One region of the Mesorhizobium sp. M1A.T.Ca.IN.004.03.1.1 genome, then DNA from elsewhere that is predicted to be linked to it. Evidence: predicted binding sites of a transcription regulator. Region 1 holds the regulator's gene; each other region holds the start of a gene.

Region 1 (9,754 bases):
GTCAGGCTGTATGAGAAGATCAGCAAGGCCGAGATGGACAATCGCGTCGAACAGGCGCTGAAGCGCGCCGCGCTGTGGAACGAGGTCAAGGACAAGCTCAACGCCAGTGGCCAGAGCCTTTCGGGCGGCCAGCAGCAGCGGCTCTGCATCGCCCGCACGGTGGCGGTGAAGCCGGCGGTCATCCTGCTCGACGAGCCGGCATCGGCGCTCGATCCGCTCTCGACCGCCAAGATCGAGGAGCTGATCGACGAGCTGCAGGCCGACTACACGATCGTGATCGTCACCCACAACATGCAGCAGGCGGCGCGCGTCTCGCGGCAGACGGCGTTCATGTATCTCGGCGAGCTGATCGAATTCGACCGGACCGAAAAGATTTTCACCTCGCCCCGCGAGAAGCGCACGCAGGACTACATCACCGGCCGCTTCGGCTGAGTTCATACGAGGACATAACCATGGCCCATACGGTCGCTTCCTTCGACGAGGATCTGAGGCAGATCAGCCAGCTCATCCGCGACATGGGCGATCTTGCCGGCTCGATGGTCGGCGCGTCGACCAAGGCTCTGCTGAATTCCGACAACGCGCTGGCGCAGCGCGTGGTCTCCGACGATGCCATCATGGACGCGCGCCAACGCGAGCTCGACGATCGCGCCATCACGCTGATTGCCAAACGCCAGCCGATGGCCGACGACCTGCGCAGCGTCGTTGGCGCCATCCGCATGGCCGGCGATCTCGAGCGCATTGGCGACCTTGCCAAGAACATCGCTAAGCGCGTCGGCTCGGTCGGCGTCAGCGCCGCGCCGCGCGACCTTTCGCACTCCATCGATTCGATGGCGCAGCTGGTGCTGATCCAGGTGCAGGGCGTGATCGAGGAATACGCGGCCGGCGACGCCACGGCGCTCGCCAAGCTCCGCAACGACGACGAGCGCATCGACGTCAAATACACCGCCGTCTTCCGCGAGCTCCTGACCTACATGATGGAGGATCCGCGCAACATCACGGCTTGCACGCATCTGTTGTTCTGCGCCAAGAATCTGGAGCGCATCGGCGACCACGTCACCAACATCGCCGAGAACGCCTACTATGTGCTGACCGGCACGCAATTGCCCGCGAATCGTCCTAAGCAGGACGAGACGACGATGTCGGCGCCGGCGGCCTGACCGCGAAGGTGCCTGCTATATGATCGCGCCACGCATCATGGTGGTGGAGGACGAGGAACCGCTGGGGGTGCTGCTCCGCTACAACCTCGAATCCGAGGGCTATCAGGTCGAGGTGGTGACCCGCGGCGACGAGGCCGAGATCCGCCTGCAGGAGAATTTGCCCGACCTTCTGGTGCTCGACTGGATGGTGCCGGCGGTGTCCGGCATCGAGCTTTGCCGGCGCCTCAGGATGCGGCCCGAGACCGAACGCCTGCCGATCATCATGCTGACCGCGCGCGGCGAGGAAAGCGACCGGGTGCGCGGCCTCTCGACCGGCGCCGACGACTATCTGGTCAAGCCGTTCTCGACGCCGGAATTCATGGCCAGGGTCAAGGCGCTGCTGCGCCGCGCCAAGCCGGAGGTGCTGTCCAGCGTGCTCAAGGTCGGCGACATCGTGCTCGATCGCGAATCGCATCGCGTCTACCGCAAGAAGAGCGAGATCCGGCTCGGCCCGACCGAGTTCAGGCTGCTGGAATTCATGATGCGGCATCCCGGCCGGGTGTTCTCGCGCAGCCAGCTGCTCGACAATGTCTGGGGCGAGACGATCTATATCGACGAGCGCACCGTGGACGTGCATGTCGGACGCCTGCGCAAGGCGGTCAACAACGGCCGGATGCCGGACGTCATACGTACCATCCGTGGGGCGGGCTACGCGATCAGGGAAGATTAGATCCAGGGCACCGAAGGTCTGACGGGTTCTATCTGCGCTGGCGGGTTATCGAGACGCTGGTGCTTCGCCGTCCACGGGCGGAGCACGAAGCGTCGCGACGCGGCGCAGACCCGACGATCCACGCGACTTCCACGCGCCGCGGCGGTGCAGAAATTCTGCTCCGCTCATCCGACGATTGAGGTAATGGCATGGATTCCAGGGTCTCCGCGACGGAGCTTCGCTCCTGCTCCGCCCTGGAATGACGAAGCTGCGGGGCCTTCGCTAATCTCCGGCGTCTGCAGGACGCACAGAAGCCAACGATCGCTATCGAAGCTGCTCAGGCCACGTTCTTGCCCGCTCTTGCCTTCACGCCCGGCGCAAAAATCTCCTGGTCGACGAAGGTCAGCGCGCGCACGGCGCAGCCCTCGCGGATCAGCGGCAATTCGTTCGGCTCGGTATCGAAGGAGATCGACTTCGAATGCTGGCCGCCGGCGGTCTGGGCGATGGCCTCGCGCAGAGCCGGCTCGATCAGGTCGAAGGCGGCGGCGCTGACGCCGACCATGGCGACCGGCGCCGGGTCGATCAGCGCGAACAGGCTGCCGAGGCCGAAGCCCAGCGCCTCGCCGGCCCGGCGATAGGCCTCGCGCTCCGAGCCATCCCTCTCGCGCGCCTTGGCGGCGAGCGCCCGCATGTCGGCGTCGCCGACATCGATCGGCTCGGCGTCCTCACTCATCTTCATGGCGCTGCGCCAGATGGCGTAGTTGCCGGCATAGGCCTCGACGCAGCCGCGGCGTCCGCAACGGCAAAGCGCGCCGCCCGGGCGATGGATCATGTGGCCGAACTCGCCGCCGGAAGAATGCGTGCCGGTGAACAGCTCGCCCTTCAGCACCAGGCCCATGCCGATGCCGTGCGAGAGCAGGATGGCGATGAAATTGTCGCGATAGCGGTCGGGATCGCGCCACTGCAGCGCCACCGCCATCATGTTACAGTCGTTTTCCATGGTGGCCGGAATGCCGAATTCCTTTTCCAGGATGTCGGCGAAGGGAATGTCGGTCAGCGGCGTGATCGGCGACCACAGCATGGCGCGGGCATGGGAATCGGTGATGCCCTGGATGCCCATGGCGATGCGGGCGACGCTGCCGACGTCGAGGTCCGGATCGTCCAGCCGGCGCCGCACGATCGCCAAGCATTCGCCGATCAGCTCGTTGCGCGGCATGGTGAGCGTATCGAGGCGGCGCTGCTCCTCGGCGATGACCTGACCCGCATAATCAATAACGGCGACCGAGAGGAAATTGAGCGACAGCACCACCGTTACCACCGCCGCCGCCTCCGGCTTGAGCGCGAGGCCCACCTGTGGCCGGCCGCGCTTCAGAGACGCGGTCTCGCTCGGCTTGCTCTCGGCCAGGATGCCTTCCTGGATCAGATCGGAAGAGATCGCCGAAATGGTCGAATGGCTGAGCCCGGTGGTCGCGGCGATTTCCGTGCGCGACGGTTGGCCGGCCCGGCGCACGGCCGAGAGCACCATGGCGCGGTTGCGCCGGCGCAGATCGTCGTGGCGGATTCCGACCGACATTTTTTCTCCTCCCAGTCAGCGCGGCCTCTCGATCATGCACAGGACCCGGCGACGCGCCAGATCGATTCACCCGGACGCCGGCACCCGAACCGTCCTGGTTTTTTAAAATTTTCGGTGGACGCGGTCTGCGCTTCCTCCGAACTGTTCCGCGATAGTGGCAGAAGCGGTCGGCACTGTCATTATTTATTGCGGGTCTCGAAAAAAAGAACGCGACACCTCAAAAACCGTCAGAATTGCAGTTGACAGCGCTTTGGCGTTCGATCAGTATTTTTTCGAGGCTCGAAAAAAAGCCTCTACATGGCCTTCGGGCCAGTCTGGGTCGCGCCGCGAGGGGCGCAGGGAGGATATCATGAAGAGATTCGCAGCCGCCATGCTGGCGGGCGTCGCCATGTCGTTGACGTTGGCGTCGGTCGCCGAGGCGAAGGACAAGGTGATCGGCGTTTCGTGGTCCAATTTCCAGGAAGAGCGCTGGAAGACCGACGAAGCGGCGATGAAGAAGGCGATCGAGGCCGCCGGCGACAAGTATATATCCGCCGACGCACAGTCCAATCCAGGCAAGCAGCTGACCGACGTCGAAAGCCTGATCTCGCAGGGCGCCAATGCGCTGATCATCCTGGCGCAGGACGCCTCGGCGATCGGACCGGCGGTGCAGAAGGCACTCGACGAAGGCATTCCGGTCGTCGGCTACGACCGCCTGATCGAGAACAAGGACGTGTTTTATCTGACCTTCGACAACAAGGAAGTCGGCCGCATGCAGGCCCGCGAGGTGTTCAAGGCCAAGCCCGAGGGCAATTACGTCTTCATCAAGGGCTCGGGCGCCGACCCGAACGCCGATTTCCTGTTCTCCGGCTCGATGGAAGTGCTGAAAGAAGCCATCGACAGCGGCAAGATCAAGAATGTCGGCGAAGCCTATACCGACGGCTGGCTGCCCGCCAACGCGCAGAAGAACATGGAGCAGTTCCTGACCGCCAACGACAACAAGGTCGACGCGGTGGTGGCGGCCAATGACGGCACCGCCGGCGGCGTCGTCGCGGCGCTGACGGCGCAAGGCCTGGCCGGCACCGTTCCGGTCTCGGGCCAGGACGGCGACCATGCCGCGCTCAACCGCATCGCGCTCGGCACCCAGACGGTGTCGGTGTGGAAGGACGCGCGCGAGCTCGGCAAGCACGCCGCCGAGATCGCCTCGCAGCTCGCCGACGGCAAGAAGATGACCGACATCGCGGGCGCCAAGGACTTCACGACGCCTGGCGGCAACACCGTCAAGTCGCTGTTCCTGACCCCGGTCGCAATCACCAAGGATAATCTCAACCTCGTCATCGACGCGGGTTGGATCAAGAAGGATGAAGTCTGCGCGGGCGTTGCCGCCGGCAGCGTCGCGGTCTGCAACTAAGCTGGCCGTCAGGTTCAAACGCAGCGCCGCGGCCCAACGGCCGCGGTGTATCCCAAGGGCTTTCGGGAGTACTGAAGCCGGAGACCATTGGGGGCAGGTCACTGTCCGGCAGGATCGCCGAACTGCTCCAGCCGTTTGTTTCCGCGCAATTCCAGGCGGCTACGCACTTTTTCCCGGAATTGCTCTAGCATCGTGGTCCGGCATCCGCGCCAGACGGCAAGCCGGCGGGAGGAGATCATGACCGATACGACCTCTGATACGCCGGCCAACCCGGCGGCGGATCGCGCGCGGGCTTCCGAACTGAGCACCGTCGGGCGCTTCCTCAAGGCGACTGAGCTCGACACACGCATGCTCGGCATGGTCGGCGCGCTGCTGATCATTTGGATTGGCCTGCATGTCATCTCGAGCCTGCGGCTCGGCGTCAATCCGCTCGATTTCGATAGCCGAACGTTCCTGACGCCGCGCAACCTGTGGAACCTGTCGGTGCAGACCTCGGCCGTGGCCATCATGGCTTCCGGCATGGTGCTGGTCATCGTCATTCGCAACATCGACCTCTCCGTCGGATCGGCCGAGGGTTTGATCGGCATGGTGATGGGCTTTGCCCAAGTGCATTTCCTGGTGCGAATGGTTGGGCTCGAGCTTGGCAATCCCTGGATCTGGGTGCTGGCACTGTTGATCGGCCTGGCGCTCGGCCTGCTGATCGGCGCCTTCCAGGGCTTCGTCATCGCCTATCTCGAAGTGCCGGCCTTCATCGTGACGCTTGGCGGGCTGCTGGTCTGGCGCGGTGCTGCCTGGTGGGTCACCAGCGGCCAGACGGTGGCGCCGCTCGACGCCACCTTCCAACTGATGGGCGGCGGACCGGCCGGCTCGATCGGCGCCAAATGGAGCTGGATCGTCGGCGCCGTCGCCTGTGTTGCCGTGGTGTTTGCGCTGTTCAACGGCAGGGTGCAGCGCAAGCGCTTCCGTTTTCCGCTGCGTCCGATCTGGGCCGAGACGCTGCTCGGCGCGGTCACCTGCGCTGTCATCATGGGCGCGGTGTGGCTGGCCAATTCCTATCCCTGGCCGGTCGGCATCGTGAACCGCTACGCCGCCGCCAACAACCTCACGGTCCCCGAAGCCGGCCTGTTCATCGCCCACGGCATCGCCATTCCGGTGCTGATGGCGATCGCCGTCGGTCTCGTCATGACCTTCATTACCAAGCGCACTCGCTTCGGCCGCTATGTCTTTGCCATCGGCGGCAATCCGGAGGCGGCCAACCTTGCCGGCATCAACACGCGCTGGATCACCATGAAGGTGTTCATGATCATGGGTGTGCTGGCGACGATCGCCGCGGCGATATCGTCGGCGCGGCAGAATTCATCGACCAATGCGCTCGGCACGCTGGACGAGCTCCTGGTCATCGCCGCGGCGGTCATCGGCGGCACCTCGCTCGCCGGCGGCTCGGGAACCGTGCTCGGCGCTATGCTTGGGGCGCTGCTGATGCAGTCACTGCAGTCCGGCATGGTGCTCCTCGGCGTCGATTCGCCGCTGCAAAGCATCGTCGTCGGCGCCGTGCTAGTCATCGCGGTCTGGCTCGACACCATCTACCGCAAGCGGGTGTGAAGGAGGCAGCATCATGGCAGACAAGAACGCTCCCGCCGGCGCCCCGCTGGTCGACATGCGCAACATCTCGATCGCCTTCGGCGGCATTCGCGCCGTCGACGATGCCTCCATCGATCTCTTCCCCGGCGAAGTGGTGGCGCTGCTCGGCCACAACGGCGCCGGCAAGTCGACGCTGATCAAGATACTGTCCGGCGCCTACAAGCGCGATGCCGGGCAGATCTTCGTCAACGGCGAGGAGGCAGCAATCTCCAACCCGCGCGACGCCAAGAAATACGGCATCGAGACGATCTATCAGACGCTGGCGCTTGCCGACAACGTCGACGCCGCCGCCAATCTTTTCCTCGGCCGCGAGCTGATGACCGCCTGGGGCACGCTGGACGACGTCGCCATGGAGGCCGAAGCGCGCAAGGTGATGGGCCGGCTCAATCCGCGCTTCCAGCGCTTCAAGGAGCCGGTGATCAAGCTGTCCGGCGGACAGAGACAGTCGGTGGCGATCGCGCGCGCGATCCTGTTCAACGCGCGAATCCTGATCATGGACGAGCCGACGGCAGCGCTCGGCCCCCAGGAGACGGCCCAGGTCGGCGAACTGGTGCGGCAACTCAAGGCCGACGGAATCGGCATCTTCCTGATCAGCCACGACATCCATGACGTGTTCGAGCTGGCGGACAGGGTCTGCGTCATGAAGAACGGCCAGGTCGTCGGTACGGCGCGCACCAGCGACGTGACCCAGGACGAGGTGCTCGGCATGATCATTCTGGGCAAGTGCCCGCCGGGCGCCATGCCAGGCCCGGGAGCGCTGAAAATCGCGGCCTAAGACCATAGATTGGTTGGCTAATTTGCGACTTGTTTGATGAGCCAATCGCGGCGTTGGGTTGGCCTTGCCATTGTATTGGCGCGGAGACTTGCCCATAAAGGTGGCCAACCATCCATGGGCCGCACCCTGCATTGAAAAAGCTTTTCCCGATCGTCGCCTTCATCGCCGTCGCGCTGATCAGCCTGACGATGGCGGGGTTCGCCTATTTCGCGACTCAGGAGGCGGCACGCATCAAGTTCGAGGGAACCGCCGACGATGCGCTCAACCGCATCGAGAGCCGCATCGACCTGCATCTGTCGCTGCTGCGCTCGACCCAGGCGCTGTTCGATGCTCGTAACGGCGATATTACGCGCGGCGAGTTCAAGGCCTTCCTCACCGCGCTCGACATCGACGACAATTTCGCCGGACTGCGCGGCATCGGCTTCCTGAGGCTGGCCAAGGCCGGCGACGAGGCCACGCTCGAGCGCGACATCCTGCGCGCTCGCGGTTCGGCCCACCCGGTCTATCCGGCAATCACGCAGCAGCAATGGCGCACGCCCATCGTGCTTTTCGAGCCGCTCGATACCTCCAACCAGTCGATCATCGGCTTCGACATGTTCAGCGACCCGGCACGGCGGGCTGCAATCGAGAAGGCCATGGCCGACGACCAGCAGCATGCCAGCGGGCTCGTTCAACTTGGCCAGGGACAAGGGCTGGAGCAGACCTTCCCCGGATTTCTGGTCTTCGTGCGGCTGAACGTGGAAACGGCCCCGGACGTCATCGATGCCAGCCGCTCCTCGACCGCCGGCTTCCTCTACGCCTCCTTCCGCGCACGCGATCTGTTCCAGGTGGCGCTCAGCAAGGCTCCGCTGCTGCCGGTCAACGTCGAAATCTTCGACGGCCAGCCGGGTGCCGACAATCTCCTGTTCCGATCGGAGGCGCCGCCGGCCGAATCGCTCGGCGGAAAGCTGCTGGCGCGCCGGGATATCGTCGTGGCCGGCCGGCCCTGGACCGTCCTGTTTCGGCCGACGAGCGCTTTCGCGCTGCCGTCCTCGCGCGCCATCCCGGTGATGCTCGGTCTGTTCGGCCTGCTGCTCGCCGGGGCGATCGCCTTGGTGGCCCGCTATCAGGAGCGCGCCTACGAGGCGAAGTCGCTGCTGCATGAGGCCACGGAGAAGAGCCTGCTGGAAAAGGAGCTGATCCTGCAGGAGATGAAGCACCGCATCAAGAACTCGATCACCAGGGTGCTGGCGATCGCACGGCAGACTGCTTCGCAGGCCACCGACGTCAAGGAGTTCTCGGCATCATTCTCGGCGCGGCTGCAGGCGATGGCCGCGTCGCAGGACATGCTGACACGCTCGCGCTGGCAGAAGGCGGACCTCGGCGACCTGCTGCGCACGGAGCTTGGGCAGGTGTTCGGCAAAGAGCTTTCCGAAGGCATATTGTCGGGGCCGGAAGTGCTGCTTGACGAGACGACGACGCAGGCGCTCGGCCTGACCTTCCACGAGCTTGCCACCAACGCGCTGAAATATGGCGAGGCCGGCAACTCGGTGGGCGCCCTGAAGGTCGAGTGGCGGGTCGAAGGACGTGGCCGGGAGCGGACGCTGGTGCTCGATTGGCGCGAGGCCGGGCAGAAGAAACTGGAGCCGCCGGCAAAGACCGGTTTCGGCACCAAGCTGATCGATCTCAATGTCACGCGCGAATTGCGCGGTAGGATCAAGCGCGACTACCGGGCCGACGGGCTTAAGGTGGAAATCCGAATACCCCTGCCAGGCTGAGCGCCTGTCAGTCAGGGTCTAACAACGATCTATCCGGGGACCGCTGGTCGGCCCCCGGGTAGATGACTGTGTCTCGCGGAAAATCAGTTGCAGCGGGCCTTGTATCTCGTGCCGTCAGCGTGGCGATATATGCAATAGCCATTACGCAGGTTGCGAACCAACAGGCCGGACCCGGCGCCCACAGCCGCGCCGATCAGCGCGCCCCTGCCGCCGCCGACCAGGCCGCCGACGCCGGCGCCGATCAAGCCGCCCCCGACGACATCCTGCTCGGTCGTGGTGCAGCCGCTGACGGCGACCACGGCAACCATGGCAATGATCATTTTCCGCATAAATAGCTCCTCGCTTTTGTCCTCACTTTGGCAGTGCCAACCGCCGTTTAGCACGAAAAAACGGGCTTTGCCTGCCCGATCTTGTTATTGCTGAAGAGAGTGTCTTACGGGCGTGCGCCGTTTGACGCGACAAGCGCGCCGGAAGTTTCCAGCGACGCGACGAGCCTGCCGTCGGGACGCACGGTCCACAGCAGTTGATCGTAGTCGTCTTCAAGTGCCGGATCGACGGCAAGGCACTCGCCCATGACACGCGGCGTGCGCCCCTGCAGGTCGCCCAGCGCAAACGGCCGTTCGGCGATGCAGGCCTCGAAAGTCTCGAAGACGCTGACCGGCACTGACAATTCGCGGCAATCGGTCATGGTGTCCGAGCAGCCAATGACGAGGAGCAAGGCGGCGATGTGTTCCACGGGTCGAATCCTCCCGCCGCAAAGAACGATTGTTGCC
Region 2 (9,754 bases), on a different contig from region 1:
CGCATCGAGGTCGGCTATGGGCTGGAAGGCACGCTGACCGACCTGCACACCAAGCTGATCATCGAGAACGACATGGTGCCGGCCTTCCGCGCCGGGGACTTCTCCGGCGGCATCAGCAAAGCCGTCGACGACATGATCATGGTGCTGGAGGGCAATCCGGAGGAGCTGGAGGCGCGCGGCAAGCGTAACGAGCAGGCGCCGTTCAACTCCGACGACCTGTTCTTCGCCATCTTCATCACCATCTGGGCGCTGATCTTCTTCGGCGGCATCGCGCTGACGGTGCTGCCGCCGATCTTCGGCCAGAAGATCGGGCCCGGCCGCTACCGCTGGCTCGGCATGACCTTCGAGCCCAGCCGGCGATCCTCCGGCGGATGGTCGTCCGGTGGCGGCGGCTGGTCGTCGGGCGGTGGAGGTTGGTCCTCCGGTGGCGGCGGTGGCGGGTTTTCCGGCGGCGGCGGTTCGTCGGGCGGCGGCGGCTCCTCTGGAAGCTGGTGAGAAACCATGGCAACGCGACCGATCAGCCCCGAGGACCATGACCGCATCGCCGAGACCATCCGTGCCGCGGAAGCAAGGACCGACGGCGAGATATACTGCGTCGTGGCGGGGTCCAGCGACGGCTATTTCTTCCCGGCCGCGTTCGCGGCGGCGCTCGCCACGATTGTCGTCAGCCTCGCAGTGGCCTACGGGCTGGAAGCCTTGTGGCTGACCATCCGTTTGCCGCATTTCGTGCTTGCTCAGCTTCTGGCGTTTGGCTGCATGCTTGCGCTCCTCTGGGCGCTGCCCGGCTTGCGCATTCACCTCGTGCCGAAACGGCTGCGCTACCAGGCGGCGCATGCCAATGCGATGAAGCAATTTCTCGCCCGCAACGTCCACCGCACCCAGGCGAGGACGGGCGTGCTGATCTTCGTCTCCATCGCCGAGCGCTATGCCGAGGTCGTTGCCGACAGCGGCATCGATGCTAAGGTCGGCCAGCATGTCTGGGATGGCGTGGTGCGGGACCTGACACAGCACGCGGGCGACGACCGACTCGCCGACGGCTTCGCCAAGGCGATCGAATCGGTCGGCGCGGTGCTGGCCGAGCATTTCCCGGTTACCGCCGGCGACACCAATGAATTGGATGACCATCTCGTCGAGATCTGACGGAACTGGCTGAAAATCTGCTCTGCCGGGGCCGGGTGAGGGCTGGTTTTCGGCGCCTCCGATGCCGCCAAGCTCGTTTGTGAGAAAGCGCGGGCGCGACAGCGCGGACTCTTTGCAGTCGGGCCAAGCGGGTTTATGATTAACAAATCATGAACACGCTGACGATCGACATCCGGAAAGCCGACCCTCGCGATGCAACAGCTATCGCGGACGTGCACCAGGAGGCATGGCGCGGCGCCTATTCCGGCATCATCCCGCATCGCACGCTGACGGCCATGATCAATCGCCGCGGCCCCGATTGGTGGGCGAACGCAATTCGCAAGGCAGCGACCGTGCTGGTGGTCGAGATCGGGGGCACGATCGCCGGCTATGCCACGATCGGCAGGAACCGCGCCCGCGAGCTCAGGCAGCAAGGCGAGATCTACGAGCTTTACCTGCGTCCGGAATATCAGGGCATCGGCCTCGGCAGCAGGCTGTTCAAGGCGGCGCGGACGCGCCTTGCCGACCACGGCCTCAGAGGCCTGGTGGTGTGGGCGCTGGAGGACAATTACAACGCGCTGGCCTTCTATGCCGGCAATGGCGGCCGCGACGTCGCCGAAGGCGTCGAGGTCTTCGAGCAGAAGGCGCTGAAGAAGGTTGCCTTCGTCTGGGAATGATGGCCGCCACTTAAAGCGCGTAGCGGTGACGTGCTTCAAGTCTTCGTTTGATGCATATCGTTCGCCCAAAACCGCTGCGCAGTCTTGGGCGACATGCATTGGGTTACAATCCATCACAAACTGTGCGCTTCCATTAGCGTCCAGTGCTATTCGCCGCATTGCACCATGAAGCGCCGCCCGCTATCGATCTCACAAATCGAGAGAGGGATTTGAGCATGCGCATCGAAGCCGTACCAACGGGGAAGAATCCGCCCGAGGACATCAACGTCATCATCGAGGTGCCGATCGGCGGCGAGCCGATCAAGTACGAGATGGACAAGGAGGCCGGCACGCTGTTCGTCGACCGCTTCCTGCACACCTCGATGCGCTATCCCGGCAATTACGGCTTCGTGCCGCACACTTTGTCGGGGGACGGCGACCCAATCGACGTGCTCGTCTGCAACACGCGCGCGCTGGTGCCGGGCTGCGTCATCAATGTGCGGCCGATCGGCGTCTTGATCATGGAAGACAATGCCGGCCAGGACGAGAAGGTGATCGCGGTTCCCTCGCCGAAGCTGACGCTGCGCTACGAGAATGTCACCGAATACACGCACCTGCCGGAAATCACCCGCCAGCAGGTGCAGCACTTCTTCGAGCACTACAAGGATCTCGAGCCCGGCAAATGGGTCAAGATCGAGGGCTGGCACGATTCCAACTATGCCAAGAAGATGATCGTCGAGGCGATCGAACGGGCGAAGGCGGTCAAGTAGGTAAGCGGCAGCCAACGGCTGGGCGATGGGGCTTGGGCGAGCCCTCAACGTCGTCATCCCAGGCGAAGCAGGAGCGCAGCTCCGTCGCGGAGACCCTGGGAGCCATGCCGTGAGGTCGCGCGAAGATCGTTACGGAACAGAATTACTGCACCGTGGCAACGCCTTGATGTAACGGCATGGATCCTTGGGTCTGCGCCGCGTCGCTTCGCTCCTTGCTCCGCCCAAGGATGACGGATGCGCAACCTTCGCCGTCTCGCATTCGTCGAACACCCTCTGATTTCTAGTTATCTACTCGCCCGAAGTCCGGCACGTTGCCGATCACCTCGCGCTTGTCCTTGCCGCAAGCAAAACCCTTCGCCTTTTGGTCGGCGAGCTTGCGGGCCTGATCGTTGGCCTGAGGGTTGCCGGTAGCGAGCACGAGGCCTATTGTGCAGCCCTCATGCTCCTCCGGCTGCGCGACCTTGGCGACCACCAGCACCTCGGTCGGCTTGTTTTCGTTTTCGGGATTGCTGATCTCGCGACGATGAATCACGGCGAAGGGCACCGCCTTGTCGCCATTGGTTTCGATGCGCCACTCGATCTTCGCCCCAGCGGTGTTGAACCCGGAGAAACTCTCCCAGATGGCGGTCATGTCGTCGGAGGGAAAACCGTAGTAGACGGACTCGCGCGCGTCGTCATAGCCGATCAGCACCGGATAGCCGCGATAGCCCGCGCAGGCGAGGTTCGCCCAGTCGCCGTCGCCTTCTTCCGATTGCGCGTAGGTCACGCAGTCCTTCTTCCAGTCGAGGTCGGTATAGTCGCTGGAAATGTCGCCGGCATGGGCCGAGCCACCAAGGATGACAAAGGCAGTAAGAGCAAGCCAGGCGCGCATCCGAAGACCTCCGTTTGGTGCAGCAGCGTAGCGTTGAAACCCGCGTGAGCCTAGGAAGCTGGGTTGGCGCGAAGGGTCAATTGTCTAGGCCACCGACGCCCGGAACTGGGCAGTCGGACGGTGCGGACCACTATTTCTTCAAGCTGGCTTCAATCAGCAGATCGGCGTTACGGGCGACTGATGCCGCCGGTCCGCCGAGGCCGAACAATTGGCCGCTGATATAGGCGCCTTCGATCAGCAGCAGCAGCCCATCGCCCAGCGTGTCGGAATCACTCGCACCCATCGCTGCCGCCATGGCGCGCAGGCGCCGGCGCAATTCCTGCTTGTTGTTCTCGCTCACCACCCGCGCGGGATGGCCGTGCTCGGGATATTCGACCGCCGCATTGGTCATGCCGCAGCCGCGATAGTTCGGCCTCTGCGTGCGTTTGCCCACGCGGGTGAGGAATGCGATGATCTGCGCGCGCGGATTGCCAGGATGCGCGTCCACAGCCTCGTCGAACCGCTGCCAGAATTCGAGGTCGTACTTGCGCAGATAGGAAGCGGCGAGTTCGTCCTTGGACGGGAAGGTCCGGTACAGGCTGGGCTTGGTGACGCCGGCGCGCCTGACGATCTCATCGACGCCGATCGCCCGGATGCCTTCGCGATAGAACAGGTCGCGCGCCACGTCGAGGATCTTGTCGGCAGCCTTCGGTGCCGGCGCCGTGCCGGCTCCGCTGATCGACGCTTCAATTTTATTGTCCGATGGCATTCAACAAACTCGCTTGACAATGTTACTGACCGGTACGTATGAATGGCGCCGCTCCATTGCAACGTACCGGTCAGTAACATGATAGCTCATTCCCGTCCCTTTGGCCAGCGCTACGCCTTCGTCGTCGTCGCAGTCATCTTCTTCTGCCTGCTGATCGCCGCCGGGCTTCGTTCCGCGCCGGCGGTCATGATGCTGCCGCTGGAAGAGAGCTTCGGCTGGCGGCGCGATGTCGTCTCGCTTGCCGCCGCTGTCGGCATCTTCCTCTATGGCCTCACCGGGCCGTTTGCCGCGGCGTTGATGGAGCGGATCGGGCTACGCCGCACGCTGCTTGCCGCGCTGCTGATCATGTCGGGTTCCACAGCGCTCAGCCTGCTGATGACCAAGCCGTGGCATCTGCTGCTCACATGGGGGGTATTTTCGGGCATCGGCTCGGGCGCGGTCGCCACCGTGCTCGGCGCCACCATCGTCAATCGCTGGTTCAAGACCAATCGCGGCCTGGTGATGGGGCTGATGTCCGCCTCGAGCGCGACCGGCCTGCTGGTGTTCCTGCCGCTGCTCGCCTCGTTGGCTCAGTCGGGAGGTTGGAAGCCGGTCGCCGTTGCCATCGCCATTGCCACGGCGGCTCTCGTGCCGCTGGTCTTTCTGCTGGTGCCGGAGCGCCCGGCTTCCATCGGCCAGGTGCGTTATGGCGCCGATGCCGACGACGTGCCGCCGGTGTCGCCGGCCGCGCAAGGCAATTTCCTGGCGCATACGCTGAACACGTTGCGCCGTGCCGCGGGAACCAGGGTGTTCTGGTACCTGTTCGCCACATTCTTCGTCTGCGGTTTCACCACAAACGGCCTCGTCGGCACGCACCTCATCGCCTTTTGCGGCGACATGGGCATCGGCGAGGTGCAGGCAGCCGGGCTGTTGTCGATGATGGGCATCTTCGACCTGATCGGCACGACGCTGTCCGGCTGGCTCACCGACCGTTTCGATCCGCGCAAGCTGCTTGGCGTCTATTATGCCGTGCGCGGCCTGTCGCTGATCTATCTGCCCTATTCCGGCTTCTCGGCCGTCAGCCTGGTCATCTTCGCCGTGCTCTATGGGCTCGACTGGATCGCCACCGTGCCGCCGACGCTCAGGCTCGCCAACGAAGCTTTCGGCGACCGCAGCGGCCCGATCGTGTTCGGCTGGATTGTCGCCGGCCACCAAGTGGGCGCCGCGGCGGCGGCGGCCTTCGGCGGCACGATGCGCGAATTGCAGGGCAATTACGAGCTTGCCTTCCTGATCGCCGGCATGACCGGCATAGCCGCGGCCTGTATTTCGCTCTTGATCAACACGAGCAAGCCGGCTTTTGAGCCGGAACCGCAGGCGGCGTAAGCGCGACTTCCCTTCTCCCGCAAGGGGAGAAGGGGAGAGCTGTGACCTGTTATCAAAATTTCATGGTTCCGATATGCGCCTGAAACATTGAGGCCGGAGGTTGGCGGTCCCGTTCAACGCCATCCGGAGACAGCCATGAACAAGCTCTCGTTAACCCGCCGCGCTTTCGTCACCTCGGCCAGCGCCTTTGGCCTAGTCGGCGCCTCCGGATTCGCGTTGCCTTACTATTCGCGCGCCAATCAGCGCCCGGCCTTCACCCACGGCGTCCAGTCCGGCGATATCGACGCCACCTCCGGCATGGTCTGGACCCGCACCGACCGGCCGGCGCGCGTGATGTACGAAGTGTCGACCACCGAAAGCTTCGTCGACGCCGTCAGGCTGGCGCCGCTCGATACCTCGCCCGCCAGCGACTATACGGTGAAGCGGCTGCTCACCGACCTCGCCGCCGACCAGGACATTTTCTACCGGATGACGGCCGCCGATCTTTCCGACATCAACGCCGTCTCCAAGCCGATCGTCGGCCGTTTCCGCACCGCGCCGGCGTCGAAGCGCGACGTGCGCTTCGCGTGGTCGGGCGACACCGCCGGCCAGGGCTGGGGCATCGACGAGACCGGCATGAAGACCTACTCCACCATCGCCAAGCATACGCCTGACTTCTTCCTCCATTCCGGCGACACGATCTATGCCGACGGCGCCATGAAGGACGAGGTCGACCTGCCCGGCGGCGGCAAGTGGAAGAACGTCGTCATGATCGACGGCAAGCGCAAGGTTGCCGAAACGCTGGACGAGTATCGCGACCAGTGGAAGTACAACATGATGGACAAGCACGTGCTCGCGCTTAGCGCCATCTGCCCGACCTTCTACCAGTGGGACGACCACGAGGTGGTGAACAACTGGTCGGATTCGAAGGACCTGACGACCGACAACCGCTACACGGAAAAATCCATCCCTGTGCTGGCGGCCCGCGCGGCGCGCGCCTTCCATGAGATGACGACCATCCGCTACGAACCTTCGGAACCGGGACGCGTCTATCGCAAGATCGCCCACGGGCCGCTGCTCGACGTGTTCTTCCTCGACATGCGCTCCTACCGCGGCCCGAACGGCCCCGACATGGAGGACACGCTGACGCCGAAGTCGCGCATGCTCGGCGAGCAGCAGACGCAGTGGCTGAAGCGCGAGCTGGCGAATTCCAAGGCGACCTGGAAGATCATCGCCGCCGACATGCCGCTCGGCCTCGTCGTCTGGAACGACGCGGCCAAAAAGGTCGGAGCCGAGGCGGTCAGCAACGGCGACAATGGCGCGCCGAAGGGCCGCGAGCTCGAATTCGCCGACCTGCTGCGCTACATCAAGACCGCCGGGATCACCAACACGGTGTGGCTGACCGCCGACGTCCACTACACGGCGGCGCATTACTACAATCCAGACAAGGCGCAGTTCCAGGATTTCAACCCGTTCTGGGAATTCGTCTCCGGCCCGATCCACGCCGGCACCTTCGGTCCCAACGATCTCGACATGACCTTCGGGCCCGAGCTGAAGTTCATCAAGGCGCCGAGCGCCGAGCAGGGCCAGAACCTGCCGCCATCAGCGGGCCTGCAGTTCTTCGGCCTGGTCGACATTTCCGGCGCCACCGAGCAACTAACGGTGCGGCTGATGGATCGCGACGACAACCAGCTCTACAAGGTCACGCTCGATCCGGTGCGGTCGGCTTAGGGTCGGCGCCAGGCAACCCTCTCTGTCCTGTCGGACTGTCCGTCACGGCAGAGGAGGGTGTGCCGGAGTGCTACCTTTGTCGATAGCCGTCGCAATATTAATCCGGATAGCAGGTCGCGGGAATGCTCGGCCAGACGGCGGTGTCGCAGTTGGCTGCCTTCTGGCGCTGCTTGAATGCGGCGCTGACCGGGCCGGTGACGATCGGGTCGACCCCGTCCGGGGCGTCGGCAAACATCTGCTGCGCGGTTTTGGCATCAGGGGGCGAGGGGTCAGCTTCTCTCAGGGCAGCCGCCGACTGCGCGGCGCCAGCCGCAACAAGCACGCCAAGCGCTGCCCACGCGAAAACCGGACGCAATCTGGACATCTGATCGGTCATGAACATGAAATTGCCCGGCCCCTCAAAGGTTCCGCCTTGGTTAACAGAATCATTTCACACCAAGACGTTTAAGAATCAGTGACCATTTATTTGGGGCGGGGCCTCCCCTTTCGCAATTGCGAAAAACCTTGTATGAGCCGCCCAACGAAAAAGGCGGCGCTTTCGGGCCTGCTGCCTGCAACGCTCCCGAGACCAGACAATGAACCTCCGCAATATCGCGATCATCGCGCATGTCGACCATGGGAAAACCACGCTCGTCGACCAACTCCTGAAACAGTCCGGCGCCTTCCGCGAAAACCAGCGCGTCGCCGAGCGCGCCATGGACTCCAACGACCTCGAAAAAGAACGCGGCATCACCATCCTGGCCAAGGCGACCTCGGTCGATTGGAAGGGCACCCGCATCAACATCGTCGACACGCCCGGACACGCCGACTTCGGCGGCGAGGTCGAGCGCATCCTGTCGATGGTGGATTCGGCGATCGTGCTCGTCGACGCCGCCGAAGGGCCGATGCCGCAGACCAAATTCGTCGTCGGCAAGGCGCTGAAGGTAGGTCTGCGGCCGATCGTCGTCATCAACAAGATCGACCGCCCGGACGCCCGTCACATCGAGGTGGTCAACGAGGTGTTCGACCTGTTCGCGGCGCTCGATGCGACCGACGAACAGCTCGACTTCCCGATCCTCTACGGCTCGGGCCGCGACGGCTGGGTGTCGGAAAATCCTGAAGGCCCGAAAGACCAGGGCCTTGCGCCGCTGTTCGATCTCGTCGTCAAGCATGTGCCGGCGCCGACGGTGCATCCCGGTCCGTTCCGCATGATCGGTACGATCCTCGAAGCCAATCCGTTCCTCGGCCGCATCATCACCGGCCGCATCGAGTCCGGTTCGCTGAAGCCCAACCAGGCGGTCAAGGTGCTGCACCATGACGGCACGCAGATCGAGACCGGACGAATCTCGAAAATCCTCGCCTTCCGCGGGCTCGAGCGCCAGCCGATCGAGGAAGCCCAGGCGGGCGACATCGTCGCCATCGCCGGCCTGTCGAAGGGCACCGTCGCCGACACCTTCTGCGATCCGAGCGTGAGCGAGCCGCTGCATGCGCAGCCGATCGACCCGCCGACGGTGACCATGTCCTTCCTGGTCAACGACAGTCCGCTTGCCGGCACCGAGGGCGACAAGGTGACCAGCCGCGTCATTCGCGACCGGCTGCTGCGCGAGGCCGAAGGCAATGTGGCGCTCAAGATCGAGGAATCGCCGGAGAAGGATTCCTTCTTCGTCTCCGGTCGCGGCGAGTTGCAGCTTGCCGTGCTGATCGAGACGATGCGCCGCGAAGGCTTCGAGATCGCCGTGTCGCGCCCGCGGGTCGTCATGCAGAAGGGCGATGACGGCCAGTTGCTGGAGCCGGTCGAGGAAGTCGTCATCGACGTCGACGAGGAGCACGCCGGCGTGGTCGTGCAGAAGATGTCGGAACGCAAGGCCGAGATGGTCGAGCTGCGCCCCTCCGGCGGCAACCGCCAGCGCCTTGTCTTCCATGCGCCGACCCGCGGCCTGATCGGCTACCAGTCGGAGCTGTTGACCGACACGCGCGGCACCGCCGTGATGAACCGGCTGTTTCATGCCTATGAGCCGTACAAGGGCGAGCTGCCCGGCCGCACCAATGGCGTGCTGATCTCCAACGAACAGGGTGAGTCGGTCGCCTATGCGATGTGGAACCTGGAGGACCGCGGCCCGATGATCATCGATCCGGGCGTCAAGGTTTACCAGGGCATGATCATCGGCATCCATTCCCGCGACAACGACCTGGAAGTGAACGTGCTGAAGGGCAAGAAGCTCACCAACATCCGCGCCGCCGGCAAGGACGAGGCGGTGAAGCTGACGCCGCCGGTCCGCATGACGCTGGAACGCGCGCTGGCCTGGATCCAGGACGACGAGCTGGTCGAGGTGACGCCGAAGACCATTCGGCTCAGGAAGCTCTATCTCGACCCGAACGAGCGCAAGCGCTTCGAGAAGTCGGCCAAGGTGATGGGCGCGGCGTAGGGTTTTAGCCCAGGCAGTTACTCAAGGGAGGGGGCATCGCTCCCTCTCTTTTCACTTCATGCACATGCGGCCGAAACGACAGCGTCACGGCCGGTCTCGCCGGAGAGGTCGAC
Region 3 (9,754 bases), on a different contig from region 1:
GGCATCGACATTGTTGGACCGCCGATGGAGGGCTGATCTGGCCCACAAGGGGGGAGATCGGCAGCCCCCTTCAACCGATTTGCATCTTCCTCGCCCGCAATCTCCGCTTGAAGGGTTTTGTGCAACGCGATACGCCCTTGCGCAAATCGACAGACCGGAGATTTCCCGTGAGCGCTGAGAAGACCAGAACCGAAACCGATACATTCGGTCCCATCGAGGTCGCGGCCGACCGCTACTGGGGCGCGCAGGCGCAGCGTTCGCTCGGCAATTTCAAGATCGGTTGGGAAAAGCAGCCGGCCTCGATCGTGCGCGCGCTGGGCATCGTCAAGCGCGCCGCGGCCGAAGTGAACATGGAGATGAAACGGCTGGATCCAGCCATCGGCAAGGCAATCGTGGACGCCGCGCAGGAAGTGATCGACGGCAAGCTCGACGACCATTTCCCGCTCGTGGTCTGGCAGACCGGTTCGGGCACGCAGTCCAACATGAATGCCAATGAAGTGATCTCCAACCGGGCCATCGAGATGCTCGGCGGCGTGATGGGCTCCAAGAAGCCCGTGCACCCGAATGACCACGTCAATATGAGCCAGTCGTCAAACGACACCTATCCGACGGCCATGCATGTCGCCTGCGCCGAGCGGGTCACGCATCACCTGATCCCAGCGCTCCACCATCTGCACAAAGCGCTCGACGCCAAGGCCCGCGCCTTCAACCACATCATCAAGATCGGCCGCACCCACACGCAGGACGCCACACCCCTTACGCTCGGCCAGGAATTCTCCGGCTACGCCGCGCAGGTCGCGTCGTCGATCAAGCGCATCGAGCAGACGCTGCCCGGCCTGCAGGAACTGGCGCAGGGCGGCACCGCGGTCGGCACCGGGCTCAACGCGCCGGTTGGCTTTGCGGAAAAGGTGGCGGACCGGATCGCTACCATCACCGGCATCGCCTTCGTGACGGCGCCGAACAAGTTCGAGGCGCTCGCAGCACACGATTCCATGGTGTTCTCGCACGGCGCGATCAACGCGGCGGCCGCCGCGCTCTTCAAGATCGCCAACGACATCCGCCTGCTCGGTTCAGGCCCGCGCTCGGGCCTCGGCGAGCTGTCGCTGCCGGAGAACGAGCCGGGCTCGTCGATCATGCCGGGCAAGGTCAACCCGACGCAGTGCGAGGCGCTGACGCAGGTCTGCGTGCAGGTGTTCGGCAACAATGCCGCGCTAACCTTCGCCGGCAGCCAGGGCCATTTCGAGCTCAACGTCTACAACCCGCTGATGGCCTATAATTTCCTGCAGTCGGTGCAGCTGCTTGCCGACGCTTCCGTATCCTTCACCGACAATTGCGTCGTCGGCATCGAGGCGCGGGAAGACAACATCAAGGCGGCGCTGGAGCGCTCGCTGATGCTGGTGACGGCGCTCGCCCCCACCATCGGCTACGACAACGCCGCCAAGATTGCCAAGACCGCGCACAAGAACGGCACCACGCTGCGCGAGGAAGCTCTCGCCACCGGGCTGGTCAGCGAGGCCGACTACGACCGGCTGGTGCGGCCCGAGGACATGACGCATCCGGGGTAGTTCTCGCGGCGCGGACAGGCCAAAGGGGTCGTCGTACCAGGGCGAAGACGACCCGATCGGGCGTTTCGGCTAGTCCCCGAGGTCTGCGACTGCAACCCCAACCGATAGTTTGGCTATTTTGCGGGGGCACAATTTACTCGTTAATCCCAATCCGCCGACACGATTTTCGCGCGCGTCCGCCGGTCACCGAAACATACTGCCTGTGAACAATGTGTCGCCGCATCGGCGGCTTTGGTGAACAGTCTTCATCGTCTATCTCACTGGGCATTCAACCCGTTCGGAGACTCGCCAATGTCCATCAACACTTCCGCCGCCGGTACCAGCATCGCGTCCAACAGTTCCACCACCATCCTGCTCGGCCGTATCCTGCTCGCCGTGATCTTCCTGCTTTCCGGTTTCGGCAAGCTTACCGCTATTTCCGGCACCGCCGGCTATTTCGGCGCCCTCGGCCTGCCGCTGCCGACCGTGACGGCCGTCGTGGTCGGCCTCATCGAGCTGCTCGGCGGCCTTGCCATTCTCGTCGGTTTCCAGACGCGGGTCGCCGCCTGGGTGCTCGCCATCTTCACGATCGCCACCGGCCTGGTTGCTCACACCGGCTGGGCCGACCAGATGCAGATGATCCAGTTTCTCAAGAACCTCGCCATCACCGGCGGCTTCATCCTGCTCGCCTCCTCCGGCGCCGGCGCCTATTCGATCGACGCCAAGCGCGGCTGATCTCCTTCCCTCCCAAGCTGAAGCTTTGGCGGCGCGGAATTTTCCGCGCCGCTTTTTCGTTTTCCCGAGTGCAGGCGTACACTGCACCGAGAGCCGGTGCATTCCCGGGTAACCGGCAAGGGAGGTGGGCCATGAACCGCAACGCGTTGCTTCTCGCCTCGCGGCTCCTGCTTGCCGCGCTGTTCGTGCCCTCGGGCTTCCAGGTGCTGACCAACATATCCGGCACGATCGATTACTTCACCGGCCTCGGCCTGCCGCTACCGACCCTGGCGGCCTGGGGCACCGGCCTGTTCGAGCTGATCGCCGGACTTTTGATCCTTGTCGGTTTTCAGACGCGGATCGCGGCGCTGCTGCTTGCCGCCTTCACTATCGTCGCCGGCTTCATCGGCCATTTCGGCCAGGGCGGCGAGGATGCGACCTTAGGATTCATGCACCGGCAGATGCTGATGAAGGACATTGCCATTGCCGGGGGCTTCCTGGCGCTCGCCATGGCCGGCGCCGGCGCATGGTCGGCCGACGGCCGCCCCTTCGGCGTCGGTGCCGAGATCACCTGATCCGTCACTTGACGGAAATGCTCGGCCCGCCCTCGACCGCCAGCACCAGCCGGCGGTTGGTGATGCGCGCCAGCTGCGCCAGTCGCCCGGCAGGTCGTTCGCCATAGAGGTCGGCAAGCGACGCCGGCAGCACCAGCGCAAGCGCACCGTTGCCGCGGCTTTCCCATTTCAGCCGCGGCATGACCCCGGGCATCGCCGCCGTCAGCAGGTAGACGACGCGCATCATCGCCGCCAGCGCGCGGGCGCGCTCGAGCATCCGCGGCGGCGCCAGGGTCTTGATCTCGGGCGCGATCGCATCGTTGAAGATGCCGTCATGGCGATAGGCGTTGGTCAGGGCCAGATAGGCGCGGCCAGGATGGTCGACGCCGATAAAGGACGCATGCGCGATGATGTTGAGCGACTGCCGGCCGCGATATTCGGGATGCGCCCGCCAGCCGATATCGGCAAGCAGGCAGGCGGCGTGGCGGTAGCGCGCCTCATCCACCGTCTCGTCGATGCCGAAGGCCTTGAAAGCCTTGTCCGTCCATTCGACGAGGTCATGCGCGTGATGGACCGAGCGCGAGCGCAGCAGCGCCAGTTCCTCCGCCGCGGAGATCAGCGGATCCGCCTTCTGCTCGGCGGCGTCGAGCAGCGAATAGAGGAAGCCTTCGCGCACGCCCTGCGCCGAGACGACGATCTTCGAGGGCTGCATTGCCGCCATGATTTCCTGCAGCACGACCGCACCGTAAGGCAGCAGCGAGCGGCGGTTCTTGGAGACGCCTTCGATGCCCTTGACCTTTTCGACCTCGCCGTTGGCCACCTGCCTGAGGAAGTTCAGGGCGCTGTCGGCGCCGATCTCGTAATGATGCATGACGCCGAGCGGGTAGTTGGTCATTTCCATATGGAGCCGGGCGAGGTTTCGCCAGGTTCCGCCGACGGCGTAGAACACCCTGCCCTGCCCGCCCTTCAAAAGCTTCGCCCGCGCCAGTTCCTGGCGCGCGATCTTCTGCGCCTGGACGAGAGAGTTCTTCGCCATGTCCTGCAGGCGCAGGCCGCCGAGCGGCAGCGTGATACCGTCGCCGATCGCCTCGCCATTGATGTCGACGAGCTCCAGGCTGCCGCCGCCAAGGTCGCCGGCGATGCCGTTGGCCGGATAGAAGCCGGAAATGATGCCAAGCGCCGAATAATGCGCTTCCTGGCGGCCGGAAAGCACGCGGATCTCGGTCTTCAGCACATCCTCGGCGCGGTGGATGAAGTCCGGGCCGTTGACCGCCTCGCGCGCGGCCGCGGTCGCCAGCACATAGATGTGCTCGGCGCCGGCTTGATCGGAAAGCGCGCGAAAACGGCGGAACTCCTCCATCGAGCGCGTCACCGCCTCGGGATCGAGCTTGCCCGTCGAAACGATGCCGCGGCCGAGGCCGGCCAGCATCTTTTCGTTGAACAGCATCGTCGGCGAGCGCGCCAGCCCTTCATAGACGACGAGGCGGATCGAGTTCGATCCGATGTCGATGATCGACAGCGGCCGCCGGTCCTGGAGCCGGCCCTGCGAGACTGAAATCACGCGGCGGCGTTCTTCTTGCGGCGCTTGAACTGTGCAATGCGCCTGGGCGCATGCGATTTCAGCGCGTCACCCCGTCCGGAAAGACTCGGATTGGTCATGAAATATTCCTGCGCGTTGAACGGTTCCTCGCCCTCCTCGAGCGCAGCGCGCCGGGAGGTGCCATCAGCCAATACGTCGAAACTTTGCTGATTGTCCATGATGTTGCCGAGCATGATCTGGCCAAGCACCTGTTCATGCACAGTCGGATTGGTGATCGGCACCAGGGTCTCGACGCGGCGGTCGAGATTGCGCGGCATGATATCGGCCGAGGAGATGTAGACGATCGCTTCGTCGGACGGCAGACCGTGGCCGTTGCCGAAGCAGTAGATGCGGCTGTGCTCTAGGAAGCGGCCGACAATCGACTTCACCCTGATGTTCTCGGAAAGACCCGGCACCTGCGGCCTCAGGCAGCAGATGCCGCGCACGACGAGATCGATCTCGACGCCGGCGCGGCTGGCGTCATAGAGAGCGTCGATGACGGTCGGATCGACGAGCGCGTTCATCTTCATCCAGATACGGGCCGGCCTGCCCTCGAGCGCATGGGCGATCTCCTCGGCGATGTGCCTCAGGATGCGGTCGCGCAGCGTGAACGGCGACACCGCAAGACGCATCTCCTCGGCAGGCTCGGCGTAGCCGGTGATGAAGTTGAAGATCTGCGCGACATCGCGCGCGATCGTCGGGTCGGTGGTGAAGAAGGACAGGTCGGTGTAGATGCGGGCGGTGACCGGATGGTAGTTGCCGGTGCCGAGATGCACGTAATTGCGCAGCCGGCCGTCCTCGCGGCGGACCACCAGCGACATCTTGGCGTGGGTCTTCAACTCCAGGAAGCCGAACACGACCTGGACGCCGGCGCGCTCGAGGTCGCGCGCCCAGCGGATATTGGCCTCTTCATCGAAGCGCGCCTTGAGCTCGACGAGCGCCGTCACCGACTTGCCGGCCTCCGCCGCGTCGATCAACGCCCGCACGATCGGGCTGTCGTTCGAGGTGCGGTAGAGCGTCTGCTTGATGGCGACGACTTCCGGATCGGCCGCCGCCTGGCGCAGGAACTGCACCACGACGTCGAAGGATTCGTAGGGGTGGTGGACGATGATGTCCTTCTCGCGGATGGCGGCCAGGCAGTCGCCGCCATGCTCGCGGATGCGCTCGGGAAAGCGTGGGTTATAGGGCGTGAATTTGAGGTCGTCGCGCGGGATGGCGACGATCTCGGAGATCTGGTTGAGCGCCAGCGGCCCGGTGAGCACGCTGATGCGGCTCGACGACACTCCGAGCTCGCCGGCGACGAAGTCGCGCAACTCGGCCGGCATCAGCGTGTCGAATTCGATGCGGATGACGGAGCCGCGGCGGCGGCGCTTCAGCGCCGTCTCGAACAGGCGAACGAGGTCTTCCGATTCCTCCTCCACCTCGATATCGCTGTCGCGGATGATGCGGAACGTGCCCGAGCCCTTGACCTCATATCCAGGGAAGAGCTTGCCGATATAGAGGCCGACCGCTTCTTCCAGCGGGATGAAGCGGACATGATGCTTGCGGTCGGGCAGACGGATGAACCGCCGCAGCGCCACCGGCAAGCGCAAGAGCGCGCTCATCTCCTCGCCGTTCTTGCGGTGGCGCAGCTGCAGCGCCATTGAGAAACCGAGATTGGGGATGAACGGAAACGGGTGCGCCGGGTCGATCGACAGCGGCGTCAGCACCGGGAAAACCTGACCCTGGAAATGCTCCTCCAGCCAGGCCTTCTCGTCCTTGGTCAGGCCGTCGCGGGGGATGCTTTCGATGCCTTCCTTGTTGAGCAGCTCCATCAAGACCGACAGGCTCTTCTGCTGGTCTTCCTGCAGGCGCTCGACCTCGCGCAGCAATTGCTCCAACTGCTGCTCAGGCGTGCGGCCGTCCGGGCTCTTCAACGCGATGCCCTCGCGCACCTGACCGGCGAGGCCGGCGACGCGCACCATGAAGAACTCGTCGAGGTTTGCGGCCGAGATCGACAGGAAGCGGACGCGCTCGAGCAGCGGGTGATGCTCGTTCAGCGATTCCTCGAGCACCCGGCGGTTGAACTGCAGCCAGGAAAACTCGCGGTTGACGAAACGGTCTGGATTGCCGCCGTCCGGGCTCGCCGCCTCGACGGTGATGAACTCGCTCTGCACCGGCTTCAGTTCGTTCATGGTTCCTGCTCTTGGCCACAACGTCGTTCTTTGAGCGCCATACGCCGCCGGACGCGCTATGCACGCTCTAACACGCTTTTATGACGCATGATGTCACGGAATCGCTTCGTTTCCGGCCTCATGCGCTTAACCGGCTCAACTTATCCTCTGCCAGCCTTTTGCGACAGTTTCATTTCATCGATCTTGCAAACCGGCCGGTTATGATCCAGATGCAAACGGGCCGAACTGAAGGAGACGACGATGGCAGGCGGTACCATTCCCCATTTCCAGAACGACGCGGGCCATCCGGCGATCGATATCGGCGTCAAGGAATTCATGTGCACCGGCGCCAATCCGCCTTTCGACCATCCGCATGTATTCCTCGACATGGGCGACGACAATGAAAAGGTCTGCCCTTACTGCTCGACGCTCTACCGCTATTCGCCGAAGCTGAAGGCGACGGAAACCGAGCCTGCCGGCTGCCTCTATATCGACCAGGCCGCCTGATCGCGGATCTGGGTGACCGCTAGACCATGGAGGAGGCGCGGTCCCGGCAGGTCGTCATCGCCGGGGCCGGTATCGCCGGACTGACGGCAGCTCTTGCCTTTGCCGAACACGGCCATGCCGTCACGGTGCTGGAACAGGCCAGCCAGCTCGAAGCGGTGGGCGCGGGCATCCAGCTTTCCCCCAACGCCACCCGTATGCTCAGTCGGCTCGGCGCGCTCGACCGGTTGCGGCTGAGCGCGATCCGCCCGGAAGCGGTGGTGCTGAAGGGCGCTGCCACCTTGCGCGAACTGGCGCGCGTGCCGCTCGGCCAGGCCGGCGAAGAGCGTTGGGGCGCGCCCTATCTGGTGGCGCACCGCGCCGACCTGCAGGCGGCGCTGACGGCGCGGATGGCGGAGCATCCTGAAATCCAACTCGTCACCGGCGCGCGGGTAACGGACGTCGCTGTTCACCCGCAAGACATCGCCGTCGCCGCCGAAACGGATGGCGGCAGCATCGAGGCCGCCGGCGGCCTGCTGATCGGCGCGGACGGCGTCTGGTCGTCGGTTCGCAGGCTGCTTGCGGGTCGAGAGCCGGCCTTCGGGAAGAACCGCTTCTCGGGCGAGCTGGCCTGGCGCGCAACGGTTGCAGCGACAAGCGCCGCCGGCCAGGCTTTTGCAGCAATCGCCGCCGGCGACTGCATCACCGCCTTCCTGCATCCCGGCTTCCATATGGTCGCCTATCCGGTGAGCAAAGGCAGCGCCTTCAACCTGGCCGCCTTCACCAAGGGCGAGCGCATCGCCGAAGGCTGGTCCGGCCATGCCTACCCCGCCATTCTTGCCAGCGCCATGCGCGGCACGGCGCCCGCGCTGGCGAGACTCGCCGCGCTCGCCGGGCCATGGACGGCGTTTCCAATCCACACCGTCGAGCAGACGCGCTGGACGATGCCGCAGGGCGTAGCCCTGATCGGAGACGCGGCGCACGCCATGACCCCGTTCGCAGCGCAGGGCGCGGCGATGGCGATCGAGGATGCCGTGACGCTCGCCAATCTGATCGCCGACTTTGCCGGCGATCCGCGGCAGAACCTCACCACATGGGAAAATCTCAGGCGGCCGCGCATCGAGAAGGTGCTCAGACGCGGCGCACTCAACCGCATGGCCTGGCACGCATGGGGCCCGGTTGCGATCGCGCGCAACCTGGTGCTGGCGACGCGCCCGGCGGAGAAACTCGCGGGAGATTTGGACTGGCTCTATGGCTGGGAGGAGCGGAACAGGCGGTGAGGCGTTCGCTGCAGCGGTGTCCTGCACGACCGCCAATGCTACCGCGCCTCGACAACTATGGAAGGCGAGACCGGCAGCGCGCTTCACCAACCGGTCGCTCAAAAGCCCGGCCGTTGGCGGCCGGGCTTCTCGAATTGGCGTCAGAAGCTCAGTGCAGGATCTGCGACAAGAACAGTTTCGTCCGCTCATGGCGCGGATTATCGAAGAACTCGGCCGGCGTGTTCTGCTCGACGATCTGGCCCTGATCCATGAAGATCACCCGGTTGGCGACCTTGCGGGCAAAGCCCATCTCGTGGGTGACGCAAAGCATCGTCATGCCTTCTTCGGCAAGGCCAACCATCGTCTCCAGCACTTCCTTGATCATTTCAGGGTCGAGCGCCGAGGTCGGCTCGTCGAACAGCATGATGCGCGGGTTCATGCAGAGCGAGCGGGCGATCGCCACGCGCTGCTGCTGGCCGCCGGAGAGCTGTCCAGGATATTTGTTGGCCTGCTCCGGGATCTTGACGCGCTTCAGGAAATGCATGGCGATTTCCTCGGCCTGCTTCTTTGGCGTCTTGCGCACCCAGATCGGCGCCAGCGTGCAGTTCTCCAGGATTGTCAGATGCGGGAACAGGTTGAAGTGCTGGAACACCATGCCGACCTCGCGGCGCACCTCGTCGATCTTCTTCAGATCGTTGGTGAGTTCCTTGCCGTCGACGATGATCTTGCCCTTCTGGTGCTCTTCCAAGCGGTTGATGCAGCGGATCATGGTCGACTTGCCGGAGCCGGACGGACCGCAGATGACGATGCGCTCGCCGCGCATCACCTTGAGGTTGATGTCCTTCAGCACATGGAACTCGCCATACCATTTGTGCATGCCGACGATGTCGATGGCGACATCTGTCGTCGAGATGTGCATCTTCTTGGCATCGACCTTGAGGTCTTCCGCGCTGACGGCGTTTTCGGTGGCCATGGCCAATTCCCCTTTTTATCGTTTGTAGCCGGTGTCCAGCCGGCGCTCGGTATACATTGAATAGCGCGACATGCCGAAGCAGAACAGCCAGAACACGAAGGCGGCGAAGATCAAGCCGGACTTCGGGGTCTGCGGCGTCGCCCAGTTGGGATCGGAGAAATTCTGCTTCACCACGCCGAGCAGGTCGAACATCGAGATGATGAGCACCAGGCTGGTGTCCTTGAACATGCCGATGAAGGTGTTGACGATGCCGGGAATGACCAGCTTCAGCGCCTGCGGCAGCACGATCAAGCCCATCTTCTGCCAATAGCCGAGGCCGAGCGAATCGGCGCCCTCATACTGGCCCTTCGGGATCGCCTGGAGGCCGCCGCGCACCACTTCCGCCATATAGGCGGCGGCAAACAGCGACACGCCGATCAGCGCCCTGAGGTACTTGTCGAAGGTAACGCCCTCGGGAAGGAAAAGCGGCAGCATGACGCTGGCGAAGAACAGCAC

The links. The regulator PhoB, encoded in region 1, activates phosphate uptake and scavenging genes when phosphate is short. The targets are predictions, from matches to a motif close to TGTCATNNANCTGTCAT.
Region 2: EOD29_RS17205 (alkaline phosphatase) is a predicted target of PhoB. The motif match lies at 5,574-5,590, and genes of this name have one in related genera.
Region 3: EOD29_RS12155 (RNA degradosome polyphosphate kinase) is a predicted target of PhoB. The motif match lies at 6,726-6,742, and genes of this name have one in related genera.

What each region holds. Positions count from the first base shown of each region.
Region 1 covers NZ_RZTV01000004.1:382,348-392,101, reverse strand. Annotated here, with positions in the region: gene pstB (phosphate ABC transporter ATP-binding protein PstB) at 1-432, shown strand, start outside; gene phoU (phosphate signaling complex protein PhoU) at 453-1,157, shown strand; gene phoB (phosphate regulon transcriptional regulator PhoB) at 1,177-1,866, shown strand; gene EOD29_RS15810 (ROK family transcriptional regulator) at 2,183-3,418, opposite strand; gene xylF (D-xylose ABC transporter substrate-binding protein) at 3,768-4,808, shown strand; gene EOD29_RS15800 (sugar ABC transporter permease) at 5,046-6,410, shown strand; gene EOD29_RS15795 (ATP-binding cassette domain-containing protein) at 6,424-7,224, shown strand; gene EOD29_RS15790 (CHASE domain-containing protein) at 7,356-8,981, shown strand; gene EOD29_RS15785 (YMGG-like glycine zipper-containing protein) at 9,065-9,310, opposite strand; gene EOD29_RS15780 (hypothetical protein) at 9,415-9,717, opposite strand.
Region 2 covers NZ_RZTV01000005.1:51,834-61,587, reverse strand. Annotated here, with positions in the region: gene EOD29_RS17240 (YgcG family protein) at 1-495, shown strand, start outside; gene EOD29_RS17235 (TPM domain-containing protein) at 502-1,140, shown strand; gene EOD29_RS17230 (GNAT family N-acetyltransferase) at 1,290-1,796, shown strand; gene ppa (inorganic diphosphatase) at 2,012-2,545, shown strand; gene EOD29_RS17220 (hypothetical protein) at 2,826-3,416, opposite strand; gene EOD29_RS17215 (TetR/AcrR family transcriptional regulator) at 3,547-4,164, opposite strand; gene EOD29_RS17210 (MFS transporter) at 4,243-5,526, shown strand; gene EOD29_RS17205 (alkaline phosphatase) at 5,662-7,236, shown strand; gene EOD29_RS17200 (hypothetical protein) at 7,334-7,618, opposite strand; gene typA (translational GTPase TypA) at 7,812-9,641, shown strand; gene EOD29_RS17190 (DUF1062 domain-containing protein) at 9,698-9,754, opposite strand, start outside.
Region 3 covers NZ_RZTV01000003.1:370,489-380,242, reverse strand. Annotated here, with positions in the region: gene EOD29_RS12180 (cupin domain-containing protein) at 1-36, shown strand, start outside; gene fumC (class II fumarate hydratase) at 168-1,565, shown strand; gene EOD29_RS12170 (DoxX family protein) at 1,857-2,279, shown strand; gene EOD29_RS12165 (DoxX family protein) at 2,411-2,833, shown strand; gene ppx (exopolyphosphatase) at 2,838-4,373, opposite strand; gene EOD29_RS12155 (RNA degradosome polyphosphate kinase) at 4,370-6,565, opposite strand; gene EOD29_RS12150 (zinc-finger domain-containing protein) at 6,806-7,051, shown strand; gene EOD29_RS12145 (FAD-dependent monooxygenase) at 7,078-8,307, shown strand; gene EOD29_RS12140 (amino acid ABC transporter ATP-binding protein) at 8,456-9,259, opposite strand; gene EOD29_RS12135 (amino acid ABC transporter permease) at 9,275-9,754, opposite strand, start outside.